3 regions of the Phyllobacterium sp. P30BS-XVII genome follow, and region 2 is predicted to be linked to each of the others. Evidence: riboswitches for the same ligand, from Rfam matches in the RefSeq annotation. Region 2 holds a riboswitch; each other region holds the start of a gene.
What was found. Region 2 has a riboswitch for cobalamin ahead of metE (5-methyltetrahydropteroyltriglutamate--homocysteine S-methyltransferase). Riboswitches for the same ligand answer to the same signal wherever they lie in the genome.
Positions count from the first base shown of each region.

Region 1: it holds a riboswitch for cobalamin, as region 2 does, so the genes downstream of both, cobU (bifunctional adenosylcobinamide kinase/adenosylcobinamide-phosphate guanylyltransferase) here and metE (5-methyltetrahydropteroyltriglutamate--homocysteine S-methyltransferase) in region 2, are expected to answer to the same signal.
Region 3: it holds a riboswitch for cobalamin, as region 2 does, so the genes downstream of both, FHW17_RS14090 (ribonucleoside-diphosphate reductase subunit alpha) here and metE (5-methyltetrahydropteroyltriglutamate--homocysteine S-methyltransferase) in region 2, are expected to answer to the same signal.

Region 1 is NZ_JACGXO010000002.1:611,435-616,417, reverse strand. Features, by position in the region: gene cobW (cobalamin biosynthesis protein CobW) at 1-546, opposite strand, end outside; gene cobU (bifunctional adenosylcobinamide kinase/adenosylcobinamide-phosphate guanylyltransferase) at 551-1,075, opposite strand; cobalamin riboswitch at 1,231-1,465, opposite strand; gene FHW17_RS08845 (cobyric acid synthase) at 1,874-3,337, opposite strand; gene FHW17_RS08840 (isobutyryl-CoA dehydrogenase) at 3,468-4,622, shown strand; gene mmsB (3-hydroxyisobutyrate dehydrogenase) at 4,663-4,983, shown strand, end outside.
Region 2 is NZ_JACGXO010000002.1:286,568-291,550, forward strand. Features, by position in the region: gene FHW17_RS07335 (CGNR zinc finger domain-containing protein) at 1-21, shown strand, start outside; gene metE (5-methyltetrahydropteroyltriglutamate--homocysteine S-methyltransferase) at 26-2,335, opposite strand; cobalamin riboswitch at 2,440-2,659, opposite strand; gene FHW17_RS07345 (MFS transporter) at 2,720-4,024, opposite strand; gene FHW17_RS07350 (TetR/AcrR family transcriptional regulator) at 4,142-4,720, shown strand; gene uvrB (excinuclease ABC subunit UvrB) at 4,972-4,983, opposite strand, start outside.
Region 3 is NZ_JACGXO010000004.1:396,547-401,529, forward strand. Features, by position in the region: gene FHW17_RS14075 (hemin ABC transporter substrate-binding protein) at 1-357, shown strand, start outside; gene FHW17_RS14080 (iron ABC transporter permease) at 354-1,475, shown strand; gene FHW17_RS14085 (heme ABC transporter ATP-binding protein) at 1,478-2,269, shown strand; cobalamin riboswitch at 2,320-2,547, shown strand; gene FHW17_RS14090 (ribonucleoside-diphosphate reductase subunit alpha) at 2,651-4,983, shown strand, end outside.

The DNA.
Region 1 (4,983 bases), 320 kb from region 2:
GAGCACAATCAGGTCGGCGGCGCGAATCTGGTCTTCGAACAGTTCTTCGAGCGGGCTGTCATGATCGAGTGATTCATCCTGAATGCGCTGGGCATCAACCTTGTCATGATCATCGGCAAAACGGCCTTCGGATACGGCAGAGGCGTCAATCACGGTAACAACACCATCAACCGTTACCTGCGTCTTGATTTCAGGCCAGTTGAACGCTGCAACCAGAGGCTGCGGAAGGGCGAGACCCGATGTCTCGATGACAATATGATCGGGGCGATCAGGACGATCAAGCAGCTTGGTCATGGTCGGAATGAAATCATCCGCCACTGTGCAGCAGATGCAGCCATTGTTCAGCTCGATCACATCCTCGTCGCGGCAGGCTTCGATACCGCAGCCCTTGAGCAGACCGCCATCGACGCCCAGATCGCCGAACTCATTGATGATAAGCGCGATACGCTTGCCATTGGCGTTTTCAAGCAGATTGCGGATCATCGTGGTTTTGCCCGAACCGAGAAAACCGGTGATGACTGTTGCTGGAATCTTTTGACCCTGCATATTCCTATCCCTTCATTGTGAGCGGCAGTCCGGCTGCCACGAAATAGACTGTTGCCGCAGCTTGCGCCACGGCCTGATGGAGACGTCCGGCATGGTCGCGAAAATCGCGCGCCATGCGGTTCTCCGGAACGATGCCGAGACCCACTTCGTTCGAGACCAGAACAATCGAACCTTGAAGTTTCGGCAGCGCTTCGACAAGCTGCCGCGTCTCAGCGGTAATATTGCGCTCATCCATCATCAGATTGGTGAGCCAGAGCGTCAGGCAGTCGACAAGAACAGCCTTGCCCTCGCCAGCCACCCCTTGCAGGGTATCCAGCAGATCAAGCGGCTCTTCTATGGTACGCCATAGTGAACCGCGCTGCTTTTTATGCAGGTCAATGCGTACAGACATTTCCTCATCCCACGCCCTGCCCGTTGCGACATAGATCGCGTCAAGGCCCGACGACTTGATCAGGCCTTCGGCAAAGCTGGATTTGCCCGAGCGGGCACCGCCGAGAATGAAAGTCACACCTGAATTGAGTTGAGGCATCGCCGCTATTGCAACCGCAACGATCCATCCATCAAAGGGAATGCGGGCGGGAAAACAAGCAAATGCGTCATACGAGCAGCCATAACAACCTCCGTGCTGGGCCTGAAGGGACATTACCCTTCGATTCTTGGGCAGGATTACCCCAAGCCTTTCCTGGGAAAGGCTCTATGACTGGCAGGTCTCCTGGCTCGCGGGTCACAGAATGAATGCCGCCTTCCCGGTTTCCCAGTGGCTGCCCTCTGCATATGCGTCAGGCTTTGCATTGATCCTCGCCGCTCTACAGTCGCGGGGTCGGCTGCGGTGGGACCGCCCTTCAGGGTACGGCCGTCGCATTCCCTTTTGATCCCTTGGCCTTCGACCAATATGGGAACCAATCATGGGCTGGACGTTATTCATCCCCCACGAGAAATGTCAATTGAATGTGTGCTGTTTGGTAAGAGAGTGGTAGGGTGGGTTCGTGGTTCGACAAGCTCACCATGAGGGAGAGGGATGATGCAAGGGAGTTTTATTCTGCCACGTTGCGGAGCTTGGCTCCCTACAACCCACCCATTTCCCTCATGGTGAGCTTGTCGAACCACGAACCACGCACCATCAACGTTCACCCCCCTCTGCCCTGTCGGGCATCTCCCCCACAAGGGGGGAGATCAGCTGACAGTGCCGCCTAGCACAATCTGAGAACCATGCCTGTTGTGCAAAGGCGTTTATGCCAATGTGATCTCCCCCCTTGTGGTGGTCCGAAGGACGGGCGAGCCACGGGTCTCGCCCCTCTGCCCTGTCGGGCTACCGGCGGTGTGAGCATCAATATCTGCCTGCAGCACATGCAAGCAACGCATCGACATCAATCAAATCCTCCAGCTGCCCCGCGATACTATCCAGCGCGGCATCCACACCCGCACGGTAATCAAACTCGTCAGCCGCAATACCCATCGACCCCAGCAGCGCCGCACGAAAGCGATCCGCGCCGAAAAGCCCGTGCAGATAGGTCCCAAACACCTTGCCGTCTTTCGATATCGCCCCATCATTCACACCATTGATACGGGCAACAGGGCTGGAACAATCCGGGCCCGTCGTCCGGCCCAGATGAATTTCATAACCGCTGAGCGGCAGATCGAACTGCAGTGAATGTGCCTCGACATTGCGCACGGTCTTTTCAGGTTCCATCACCGTATCGATCTCGAGATGCCCGAGCCCTTGGGTTTCCGTCACGTTGCCCTCGATGCCATCAGGGTCGCGCACCGTCCGGCCGAGCATCTGGAAACCGCCGCATATGCCAATGATATGCCCGCCGCGACGCCGGTGCAGGTCCAAATCCTTGTCCCAGCCATTTTCGCGAAACCGCAGCAAATCGCTGATTGTGGATTTGGAACCGGGAATAATCACCAGCCCCGCATCGGACGGCAGCCGCTCGCCACTGCGCACCATCACCACATCCACCTGCGGCTCGGCCATCAGCGGATCGAGATCGTCAAAATTGGCAATGCGATCAAGCACCGGCACCGCGATTTTGAGCGCCCGGCCCTCGCCCTTCGCCAGACGTTCCAGCACAACCGAATCTTCCGCCGGCAACCGTGCTGCATCTTTCAACCACGGCACGACGCCGAAAGAGGGCCAGCCGGTAAATTGGCTGATGGCTTTCAACCCGTCATCAAACAGCGAGACATCACCGCGAAACTTGTTGATGAGATAACCGATGATCATATCCCGATCTTGCCGTTGCAGGATCGCATGGGTCCCGACGATTGAGGCAATCACCCCACCCCGGTCGATATCGCCGACCAGCAGCACAGGCACGTTGGCGCGGGTGGCAAAGCCCATATTGGCGATATCCCCTGCCCTGAGGTTGATTTCCGCTGGCGAACCCGCCCCCTCGACGATCACAAGATCAGCGCCATCGCGCACAATATCCCATGACGCCATGACAGCATCGAGCAGCTGCGCCTTGAATTTCTGGTAATCGCGCCCCTTCGCCTGTCCCCAGACTTTGCCCTGCACGATGATCTGGCTGCCGGTCTCGGACTGCGGTTTCAAAAGCACGGGATTCATATGCACTGATGAGGGCACGCCGCAGGCGACGGCCTGCAACCATTGCGCCCGGCCAATCTCGCCGCCATCATCGCTGACAGCGGCATTATTCGACATATTCTGCGGTTTGAATGGCCGAACTTTTAATCCGCGATTGCGCGCAAGCCGGCAAAGTCCGGCCACCAGGACGGATTTCCCAACATCTGACCCTGTTCCCTGCAACATGATTGCGTGTGTCATGGGCTTTGAGTAGCGGATATGTCTTTCTCTTCCTAGCCCCCGTCAAAACGCATCTCTGTCGTTGCGCGGCCCCACGCTTGGGATAAACTGCGGCTAAGAGGAATACAGGGAGGTTATCATGGATGCGCTCGTGGATACGGCGTCCAGCCAGTTCGAACTCAATGAAGATCAGCTGGCAATTCAGGACATGGCCCGCGCCTTTGCCGCGGACCGCGTTGCACCCAACGCGCTTGCCTGGGACCGTGACAAGCATTTTCCAGCTGATGTCATCAGGGAAACCGGCCCGCTCGGCATGGGCGGCATCTATGTGAAGGAAGAGTTTGGCGGCTCGGGGCTCAAACGGCTCGATGCAGTGCTGATCTTTGAAGCGCTATCAGCCGCCTGCCCGGCCTTCTCCGCCTTCATATCGATCCACAACATGGCAACATGGATGATCGATCTCTACGGCAATGATGAACAGCGCCAGCGCTTTGTGCCGCATTTGACCTCGATGGAGTGGCTGGCAAGCTATTGCCTGACCGAACCCAATTCCGGCTCGGATGCCGCAGCGCTTAAAACCCGTGCGGTGCGCGATGGCGATCATTATGTGCTGAATGGTGCAAAACAGTTCATTTCAGGCGCAGGTGATACGGACCTTTATGTCACTATGGTGCGCACCGGCGAGGATGGCCCGAAGGGCATCTCGACGCTGATCATCCCGAAAGATGCGCCCGGCCTTTCCTTCGGTGCCAATGAGTACAAGATGGGCTGGAATGCCCAATCCACCCGGCAGGTGATTTTCGACAATTGCCGCGTGCCGGTGGCAAACCTGCTCGGTGCTGAGGGCGATGGCTTCAAGATTGCCATGGGCGGCCTTGATGGCGGACGCCTCAATATTGCCGCCTGCTCGCTTGGCGGTGCCCAGTCGGCACTCGACAAGGCAGTAACCTATGCGTCCGAGCGCAAGGCGTTCGGGAAGGCGATCAACCAGTTTCAGGCGCTGCAATTCAAGCTGGCGGATATGGAAACGGAACTTTCGGCGGCGCGCGTCCTGCTTTATACGGCGGCGTCAAAGCTTGACCGCAAGGCGCATGACGCTTCCAAATGGTCTGCCATGGCCAAGCGGTTCGTTACCGATACCGGCTTCAATGTTGCCAATGATGCGCTGCAAATCCATGGTGGCTATGGTTATCTGCACGATTACGGCGTGGAAAAGCTGGTGCGTGACCTGCGTGTCCACCAGATTCTCGAAGGCACCAATGAAATCATGCGGGTGATCATATCCCGCTCCATGATGGGCCGCTGAACCACGCCTTTCACATAACAATATCAGGGAGAATACCGCGATGACGACTGTCGCTTTTATCGGTCTTGGCCATATGGGCAATCCCATGGCCGCCAATCTGGTCAAGGCCGGGCACACGGTGCTGGGTTTTGATCTTCTGCCGGAAAATCTTGAAACTGCCAAAGCCAATGGCGTCACCATTGCGCCAAGCGCTGTCGCAGCTGTTGCCGATGCCGATGTCGTCATCACCATGTTGCCAGCCGGAAAACACGTCCTCTCCGTCTATGCGGAAATCGCCGGAAAGGCCAAAAAGGGCGCATTGTTCATCGATTCCTCGACAATCGATGTGGATTCGGCCCGTAAAGCCCATGCCATAGCCGGC
Region 2 (4,983 bases):
CGCGCGCGTGTCGCTCAATAGCGGCTTACTGCTCTAGCCGCAAAAGCTTTGCTGCCTCGACCATGTTGACGAGGGCTGGCTTCACGTCTTCCCATTTGCGGGTTTTGAGGCCGCAATCCGGGTTGACCCAGATCTGGTCCGGGGCAAGATTTCTTTTGGCCTTACGCAGAAGACCAGCCATTTCATCGACAGGTGGAATGCGCGGTGAATGGATGTCGTAAACACCGGGTCCGATTTCGTTCGGGTAATGGTAGGTCACGAAAGCATCGAGCAATTCCATTTTCGATCGCGATGTCTCGATGGAGATCACATCCGCATCCATGGCCGCGATGGAGTCGATAATATCGTTAAACTCCGAGTAGCACATATGGGTGTGAATCTGGGTCTCGTCGCGCACGCCCGAAGCGGAGAGGCGGAAGCACTCGATGGCCCAGTCGAGATAGGCAGCCCAATCAGCTCGGCGGATCGGCAGACCTTCGCGAATGGCTGGCTCATCGATCTGGATGATCTTGATTCCAGCTTTTTCCAGATCGCTCACCTCGTCACGCAGTGCCAGCCCGATCTGGCGGCAGACCTGATCACGCGAAAGATCATCGCGCACGAAAGACCATTGCATCATGGTTACGGGACCGGTCAGCATGCCCTTCATAGGCTTGTTTGTGAGGGACTGGGCAAAGGATGACCATTCAACGGTCATGGCTTTCGGGCGGCTGACATCGCCGAAAATGATCGGCGGGCGAACGTAACGCGAGCCATAGCTTTGCACCCAGCCATGTTTGGTGAAGGCAAAGCCCGAGAGCTGTTCGCCGAAATACTGCACCATGTCGTTGCGCTCAAACTCACCATGGACAAGCACATCAATGCCGATTTCCTCCTGCCAGCGAATGGAGGTTTCGGTTTCCTTGCGCAGCAGTGCGGCATAAGCATTGGCGGTCAGCGCACCCTTGCCATGTTCCGCCCGCGCTTTGCGTACTCCATCCGTCTGGGGAAAGGAGCCGATAGTGGTTGTCGGAAAGTCGGGCAAGCCAAGCGATTTCTGCTTTTCACGCCGGGCAGGATAGGGGCTCTGACGTTGTGCCTGCTCCGTTGTCACCGCTCGCAGACGCTGTTTTACCGCTTCGTCATGAATTTTGGTCGAGGTGTGGCGTGTTTCGATAGCACGGCTGGCGGCCGCCAGTTCGTCTCGCACGCTGTCTTTGCCCGTGTTGATTGCTTTGCCAAGGATCGACAATTCTTCAAGTTTCTGGGTGGCAAAGGCCAGCCAGCTTTTGAAATCAGGGTCGATATCCGTTTCGAGTTCGAGATCGACAGGGGTGTGCAGCAGCGAACAGGATGGTGCCAGAATGAGGTGATCTGTTCCGCGCTGGGTGATCACGGGTTCGATGCGCCGGAGGATGGCTTCAAGATCCGCACGCCAGACATTGCGGCCATCGATAACACCAAGCGACAGGACAAGACCAGCCGGAGCCTGAGCCACCACCCTGTTGAGTTGCTCGGGCGCACGGCAAAGATCAAGATGCAGGCCAGCAACAGGCAGCCCCAAAGCCAGATCGAGATTGTCACCGAGGGCGCCAAAATAGGGCGTCAGCAGCAGTTTCAGCCGGGGCAGGGCGCGGGCAAAGAACGCATAGGCCACGCGGAATGCGGTCTGTGTGCTTTCATCAAGATCAAGCACCAGCGCAGGTTCATCGATCTGCACCCATTGCGCCCCATTGGCGGAAAGGCGGCGCAGAATTTCCGTGTAAACGGGCAGGAGGCCCGGCAATAGTGACAGTGGATCGAGGCGGTCATCCTTGCTCTTGGCGAGTTTGAGGAAGGTGACAGGTCCAAGAATAACCGGACGTGTATCAAAGCCCTGCTCGCTGGCTTCGCGGTACTCATCAACGGGCTTGTTGGAACCAAGGGTGAATTCCTGACCGCGCGTCAGTTCAGGCACCATGAAATGATAATTGGTATCAAACCACTTGGTCATCTCCTGCGCCGCTACGCCGTGATGGGCGCAACCTTCGTGATCTTGCGAGCCCTGACTGCCCCGCGCCATGGCGAAGTAGGTTTCAGGGGCTGCAGGACCGCCCTTCCATTCATAGTTTTGCGGGATCGCGCCAACCATGACGCTGGTATCCAGCACATGGTCATAGAGTGAGAAATCATTGCTCGGTATGTGGTTGAGGCCATGGGCCTTCTGCAAAGCCCAGTTTTCCTGACGCAGGCCCACAGCGATATCCTGCAGAGTGACGATATGGGATTTGCCTGACCAGAAATTTTCCAGCGCGAATTTCAGCTCGCGCCGTTTGCCGATCCGAGGGAAACCCAGATTGCTTATGGTGATAGACATAGTTCTTTACCCCGATTGGTTGAGGGCAAAGGCCAGGCGCACGCATGCAGGAAATACGGGCATCGCAATGCCCGCTTGCAAGCGACACACCGGACACCCCGCCCGTGGACGTTATCTATCGAGGCAGGTCTCCTGGCTCACGGGTCAGTGCTCTTGTCAGGCCTTCCCGATCCATGTGCGGATCAGTGACACGAAATTGACAACAGCTCGCCGCTTACAGTTGCGGGGGCAGCTCCGGATTAGATCTCGGGAAGAGATCGCACCGTATTCCCTCTTAGCTCTGCGCCCCGGAAGGCGCAGAGAACCACGATGAAGGCATGGTAGGCGTGTGTCCGCAGACTGTCAATAACACATAAAGGTATCTTTATATGGTTACGTCATCATTTAATGGGCGACGGCTGGTTCACCGACAACGTCGCTCTTGCTGCTTTTCTTGATGGTCAGGGCGAGCAAGGCTGCGATGAAGCAGAGAATACCGGCGGTGAAGAATGCAGGCAGGTAGCTTGCATATTCCGTCCGGGCGAAACCGCCACCATAGGCAGCCGATGCGGCTCCAAGCTGATGGCCGGCAAAGACCCAGCCGAATACCATACCGGCCTTTTCGCGGCCAAAACGATCCGTTGCCAGTTTGACGGTTGGCGGTACGGTGGCGATCCAGTCCAATCCATAGAACATGGCGAACAGCGTGAGGCCGTAGATGGAGAAGTTGCTGTAGGGCAAAAAGAGCAGCGAGGCACCGCGCAGGCCGTAGTACCAGAACAGCAACCAGCGATTATCGACCCGGTCGGACAGCCAGCCGGAACCGATTGTGCCGAAGAAATCGAAGAAGCCCATCATGGCAAGCACGCTGGCCGCTGTCACTGCGGCGAGGCCGTAATCACCGCAAAGCGCGACGAAATGTGTCTGGATCAGGCCGTTGGTGCTCGCACCGCAGATATAGAACGTGGCGAACAGGACCCAGAACGTGCTGCTGCGGGAGATTTCTTTCAGTGTGACAAGCGGCATGATGATGAGTGAGAGAAGTCCGCCCGTTATCGGAGCAGTCTTCGTGACTTCTTTTTCGCCATAGGCTGGCAAGCCCACATCGGCTGGACGGTCGCGCATCAGCAGAAATACCGCAACAGCGGCAACGGCGAGCAGGGCGCAGACCATCATGGTGGCGGCACGCCAGCCGTAATTTTCACTGATGGACGCCATGAGTGGCATGAAGGCCAACTGGCCGGTCGCCGAGCTTGCGGTCAGCATGCCAAGCACCAATCCGCGCCGTTCCGTAAACCAGCGCGTGGCGACAGTTGCGCCGAGCACCATGGCGGTCAAGCCAGTACCGAAGCCGATCACAACGCCCCATAACAGGATAAGCTGCCAAATCTGCGTCATGCCCAGCGATAGAAACGAGCCACCGGCAATAAGCGCGAGCGCCACGCAGACAACCTTGCGCACACCGAAATAGTTCATGAAAGCGGCAGCGAACGGACCCATCAGGCCGAACAGCAGCAGACGAATGGAAAAGGCCGTCGCGATCTGTTCCGTGGTCCAGCCGAACTCTTTTTCCAGCGGTACGATGAGTACGCCGGGCGCGCCAACAGCTGCCGCGGTAACGAGCATGGTGAGAAAGGTGACGGCGACAACAACCCAACCATAATGGACATTGCGTCGGGCGAGGGTCGCGGCAAGTGGTGAAGAAATCATGTTCGTTTCCCCGATGGGCGATTATAGACAATTGATTTAAATGACGGTCATCATTATTGACTATTGATGACGACCATCATATAAATTGTCAATGCAGTTTTTTTGAAGGAATGTTTCATGCGTGTCAGCAGGGATCAGGCAGCTCAGAATCGCGCCCGTATTGTACAGATCGCCGGGCAGCAGTTTCGGGAGAAGGGCTTTGATGGAATCGGCGTTGCCGATGTCATGAAAAGCGCCGGGCTTACGCATGGTGGCTTCTATGGCCATTTTGATTCAAAGGATGATCTGATTGCGGAGGCCTGCGAAGCGGCCATGGCGCTGTCAGTCCGCAAATGGATGAGCCTTTCCGAGGGCGCTCCGGATAATGCGCTTGCTGCAATCGCCAAGTCCTATTTGACCGGAGATGCGCATGGCGAGGGCAAAATGAGCAGTTGCATGATGGCGGCTCTCGCGCCGGATATTGCCCGCCGTGGTGGCCCTGTGCGCTCGCGCTTTACCGAGGGAACAAAGGCGCTGCTCGATATTCTGATCAACGCCGTGACCGGGAATACAAAAGCCAAGCAACGGGAGAAAGCCATTGCTGTTATGGCCGGACTGGTGGGAACAGTCGTTCTGTCCCACGCGGTGGACGATCCGGAATTCGCCAAAGAAATCAACAGGATTGGTGAGGCAGCCTTCGGGAGAGATACTGAATAGGGTGTGGGATATCGCCTGTTGAAGGGGATATCAATGACATCTGTGTCGATGGTTCAAAGGATTGCATAACCCTACCACGTGGTTCGACGGGCTCACCATGAGGGAGAGTGAGGGTTGCAGGGAATCAAGTTCTGCAACCGTTGCGATGTTCCGCAATGCTGGCGATTATCTTGCAACCCTCACTCTCCCTCATGGTGAGCCTGTCGAACCACGCGCGATAAGTGGTGCAACACACCCTCATAAGCCCAAAATTACCGCCCCGG
Region 3 (4,983 bases), on a different contig from region 2:
CTGAGTGCGCAAGGCGGCAAGATCATGGCTTCCGGTACCAAGACGGCGGCCAATGGTATCATAGCCCTCGCAGGTGCCGACAATGCGATCACGGAATATCCGGGTTACAAACCGCTGACCGATGAGGCGATCATCACTGCCAAGCCCGATGTCATTCTGGTCATGGACCGCGGCGGCGATCACTCATCAGACAATGCCGACCTTCTTGCCAATGCGGCAATATCAGCCACACCGGCTGGCAAGGACAAGAAGATCATTCGTATGGGCGGTCAATATCTGCTGGGTTTTGGCCCGCGTGCGCCCAAGGCGATCCATGAACTGGCAGAAGCTATATACGGCAACGAACTAAGCCAATGAGCGAGGCAATCTTGAGAAAACCTGCCGTCCTTGCCTCCGCGCAGGGCGGCAAAAAACTGCGTCCTGATGGTGACAGATCCGCGCTTGCGCGTGCAGTGATTGCCTGTCTTGGCGTGGTGCTCATCGCCACTATCATTTTTAGCCTCGCGTTCGGCGCCTCCGATGCGTCTGTTATCGCTGTCGTAAAGTCCCTGATTTCGGGCGCTGACGGCACGGAAAGCGCACTGTCTGTCAGAGATCGCATCATTATCTATGATATCCGGCTGCCGCGCGTCATTCTCGGCACATTGATTGGAGCTTCGCTTGCCGTGTCCGGTGCGGTCATGCAGGGCCTTTTTCGCAATCCACTGGCAGATCCCGGCATTGTTGGCGTATCGGCGGGTGCGGGTCTGGGTGCAGTCAGCGTGATCGTATTGGGCGGAACCATTTTTGCGCCTGTTGTCGCTTTATTTGGGCTTTATGCACTACCGCTTGCTGCTTTTTTCGGCGCCTTGGCCTTCACCCTTATTCTATACCGTGTGGCAACGCGGCGGGGACAAACATCCATCGCCACCATGCTGCTCGCGGGGATTGCGCTTGGTGCCATGGCCGCTGCCTATATCGGGGTTCTTGTTTATGTCGCCGATGACAAGCAGTTACGTGACCTGACATTCTGGAGCCTCGGCTCGCTTGCCGGTGCCAGCTGGATCAAGATACTTGCATCAGGGCCGTTGATTGCATTCGCACTTGTCATTTCACCTTTCCTCGCCCGCGGCCTCAATGGTCTGGCATTGGGAGAGGCATCAGCCAGCCATCTCGGCATTCCCGTCCAGCGGTTCAAACGCATTGCCATTGTCACGGTTGCAGCGGCAACAGGCGCATCGGTTGCCGTCAGCGGTGGTATCGGCTTTGTCGGCGTAGTTGTCCCGCATCTTCTGCGCCTCGTAATTGGTCCGGATCATCGTTACCTGTTGCCAGCGGCTGCGCTGCTTGGCGCAAGCCTGCTGCTGATTGCCGATGCTGTGAGCCGCACAATCGTTGCTCCATCAGAACTGCCCATCGGCATTGTCACTGCTGCCGTTGGTGCTCCCTTCTTCCTATGGATATTGCTGCGTCGTCGCGGCATTCTGGACCTATGACCATGATCCGCGTTTCCAATGTCTCCGTGTCACTTGGACGAAGCAAGATTGTCAAAGATGTATCCTTTGATGCTGGGGCAGGTGAGTTCACCGTCATCGTCGGCCCTAATGGTTCGGGGAAAACGACATTGATGCGTGCTCTCTCCGGTGATCTGCCGCATGAGGGCACAATCAGCATCAATGGCACCCTGATCACCCAGTTGAAACTCTGGCAGATGGCGGCCATGCGCGCGATCCTGCCGCAATCAACCTCGCTGTCTTTCCCGTTCACCGTGCGGGAAATCGTCAAGCTTGGAATGACCAGCGGCCGTTCCGGCGCGCCTCGTCATACCGTGGATACCCTGCCGGATGACGCGCTCGAACGGGTCGACCTTGCAGGCTTTGGCGGACGTTTTTATCAGGAACTCTCCGGCGGCGAACAACAGCGCGTGCAACTGGCGCGCGTTCTCTGCCAGGTCTGGCAACCGGTGCTTGATGGCCAGCCCCGCTTCCTCTTTCTGGATGAACCGGTTTCCAGCCTCGATATCAAACACCAGCTTATTATCATGCAGATTGCCCGTGATTTTGCTGATCGTGGTGGCGGCGTCATCGCGATCCTGCACGACCTCAATCTTACATCCATGTTTGCCGACCGTATTGTGGTTATGCACAGGGGCCATGCTGATTCTGTGGGTACACCTGAGCAAGTCTTGACGGATGACCGCATCTTGCGTGTTTATGAATGCGCGCTGAAAGTGGGTGGCCTGCCCGGCAAATCCGTACCATTTGTTTTGCCCCAATCCGCGATGCTCTGAGTTAGCGAAGATATCACCATCTACCTATTGACTGCGGATGGCGATTTGATACTAAATATAGATGTTATGGTTCTACCGAGTCGCAAGACCGGGAGCTAAGAGGGAAGCCGGTGAGGTGTCGTTGACATTGATGCCGGCGCTGCCCCCGCAACTGTAAACAGCGAGTTGTTGTCGATAATGCCACTGAAGCTGCGCCCTCAAGGTGCAATCGCTTCGGGAAGGCCGACACCAGCGCCGACCTGTGAGCCAGGAGACCTGCCATAACATGATGAACGTCCACGGGCGGGGTGTCCCGGTGTGTCGCTTGCAATGGTCAGTCCCTGACCTATTCCTTGCACGCGTGCGCTCGACCTTTGCCCCCAACATTTGGGGTATAAGCACATGTCTCTTTCTCTTGAAACCACCCGTACCGATGGTCAAGCACCTGTTCGCTCTGGCGACACACCATCATCCTCGACAGAACCCGGCTACCGCGTCATCCGCCGCAATGGTTCGGTAACACCGTTTGATCCCCTGAAAATCACTGTCGCCTTGACCAAGGCTTTCCTCGCCGTTGAAGGCAATGTCGCCGCTGGCTCGCGCCGTGTGCATGATGTGGTTGAAGGTCTGACCTCCGACATCGTGACAACATTGAAACGCCGCAGCAGCGAGGGCCGTCTGTTTCACATTGAGGATGTGCAGGATCAGGTTGAGCTTGCCCTTATGCGCAGCGAGAACCACAAGGTTGCACGCGCCTATGTTCTCTACCGGGAAGAGCGTACGCGGGAACGCGCCAAACTGGTTGAGCCCGTGGCTGAAACCGGCCCGTCACTCAATGTCACCCTGCTCGACGGCACCAAGGCTCCGCTCGATGACATCCGTCTCGCCCGTATCATCAATGAGGCTTGTGAAGGTCTGGAGGGGGTCAGCGCTACTCCCATTCTGAGCGAGACCCAGCGTAATCTTTATGACGGCATCACGCTCGATGAGCTGTCGCTTGCGCCTATTCTGGCAGCGCGCACGCTCGTTGAAACCGAGCCGAACTATTCCTTCGTTACCGCCCGTCTGCTGCTCGACAAGCTGCGCCGCGAAGCATTGAGTTTTGTTTTCGGCAGGTCTGAACAGGCAACCCAGCAAGAAATGGCGGAACGCTACGCAGATTATTTTCCGGCCTATGTAAAAGCTGGCATTGAAGCCGAACTGCTCGACCCGGAACTGGCTCGTTTCGATCTCAAAAAGATTGCCACTGCCTTGAAACCGGAACGCGACCTGCAATTCCAGTATCTCGGCTTGCAGACGCTTTATGATCGCTATCTCCAGCAGACACGCGGCATCCGGTTTGAGCTGCCGCAAGCGTTCCTGATGCGCGTTGCCATGGGACTTGCGTCGCGCGAGATCGACCGTGAAGCCCGCGCCATCGAATTCTACAATCTGTTGTCGTCGTTCGACTTCATGGCGTCCACGCCAACATTGTTTAACTCGGGCACGTTGCGCCCGCAGCTATCCTCCTGCTTCCTGACCACCGTTGCCGATGATCTCGACGGTATCTTCAAGGCGGTGAAGGATAATGCGCTGCTGGCGAAATATTCCGGCGGTCTTGGCAATGACTGGACGCCGGTACGCGGCCTTGGTGCCCACATCAAAGGCACCAACGGCGAAAGTCAGGGCGTGGTGCCATTCCTGAAAGTTGCCAATGACACGGCCATCGCGGTCAATCAGGGTGGCAAGCGCAAGGGCGCGGTCTGCGCCTATCTTGAAACATGGCACGTGGACATCGAGGAGTTTCTCGATCTGCGCAAGAACACCGGGGATGACCGCCGCCGTACCCATGACATGAACACGGCCAACTGGGTGCCTGATCTGTTCATGAGCCGTGTGGAAGCGGATAAACAATGGACCCTGTTCTCGCCCGATGAGACGCCTGATCTGCACGACCTCTATGGTGCAGAATTCAAATCCGCCTATGAGGCCTATGAAGCCAAGGCTGCGCGCGGTGAACTTCGTGTGTTCCGCACCGTCAGGGCATTGGACCTGTGGCGCCGTATCCTGACCATGCTGTTCGAAACAGGCCATCCATGGGTGACTTTCAAGGACCCTTGCAATATCCGCTCACCGCAGGGCCATGTCGGCGTGGTGCATTCCTCGAACCTGTGTACCGAGATTACGCTTAATACATCCAGGGACGAAGTTGCGGTCTGCAATCTCGGCTCCATCAATCTAGCCAATCACATTGGCAGTCAGGGGCTTGATCTGGAACGTTTGGCCCGCACGGTGGCAACAGCCATGCGGATGCTCGACAATGTGATCGACATCAATTTCTACACCATTCCGGAAGCGCGCCATTCCAATCTGCGTCACCGTCCGGTTGGCCTTGGGCTGATGGGTTTTCAGGATGCCTTGCAAGCCTTGCGCATTCCCTATGCGTCCAGCGAGGCCGTGGCTTTCGCCGATCTGAGCATGGAAGCGATCTCTTACCATGCCATTTCCGCGTCGGTGGACCTCGCCAGCGAACGCGGCAGCTATCCAAGCTTCAGCGGCTCGCTGTGGTCGAAAGGAATTCTCCCCATCGACTCCATTGAGTTGCTCGATCAGGCCCGCACAGCAACCGGTGCCAGGCTTTCCATGGATCGCAGCACAACCCTTGACTGGGAAGCCTTGCGCAAGCGGGTGAAAAAATCGGGCATGCGCAATTCCAACACTATGGCGATTGCACCAACCGCCACCATCTCGAACAT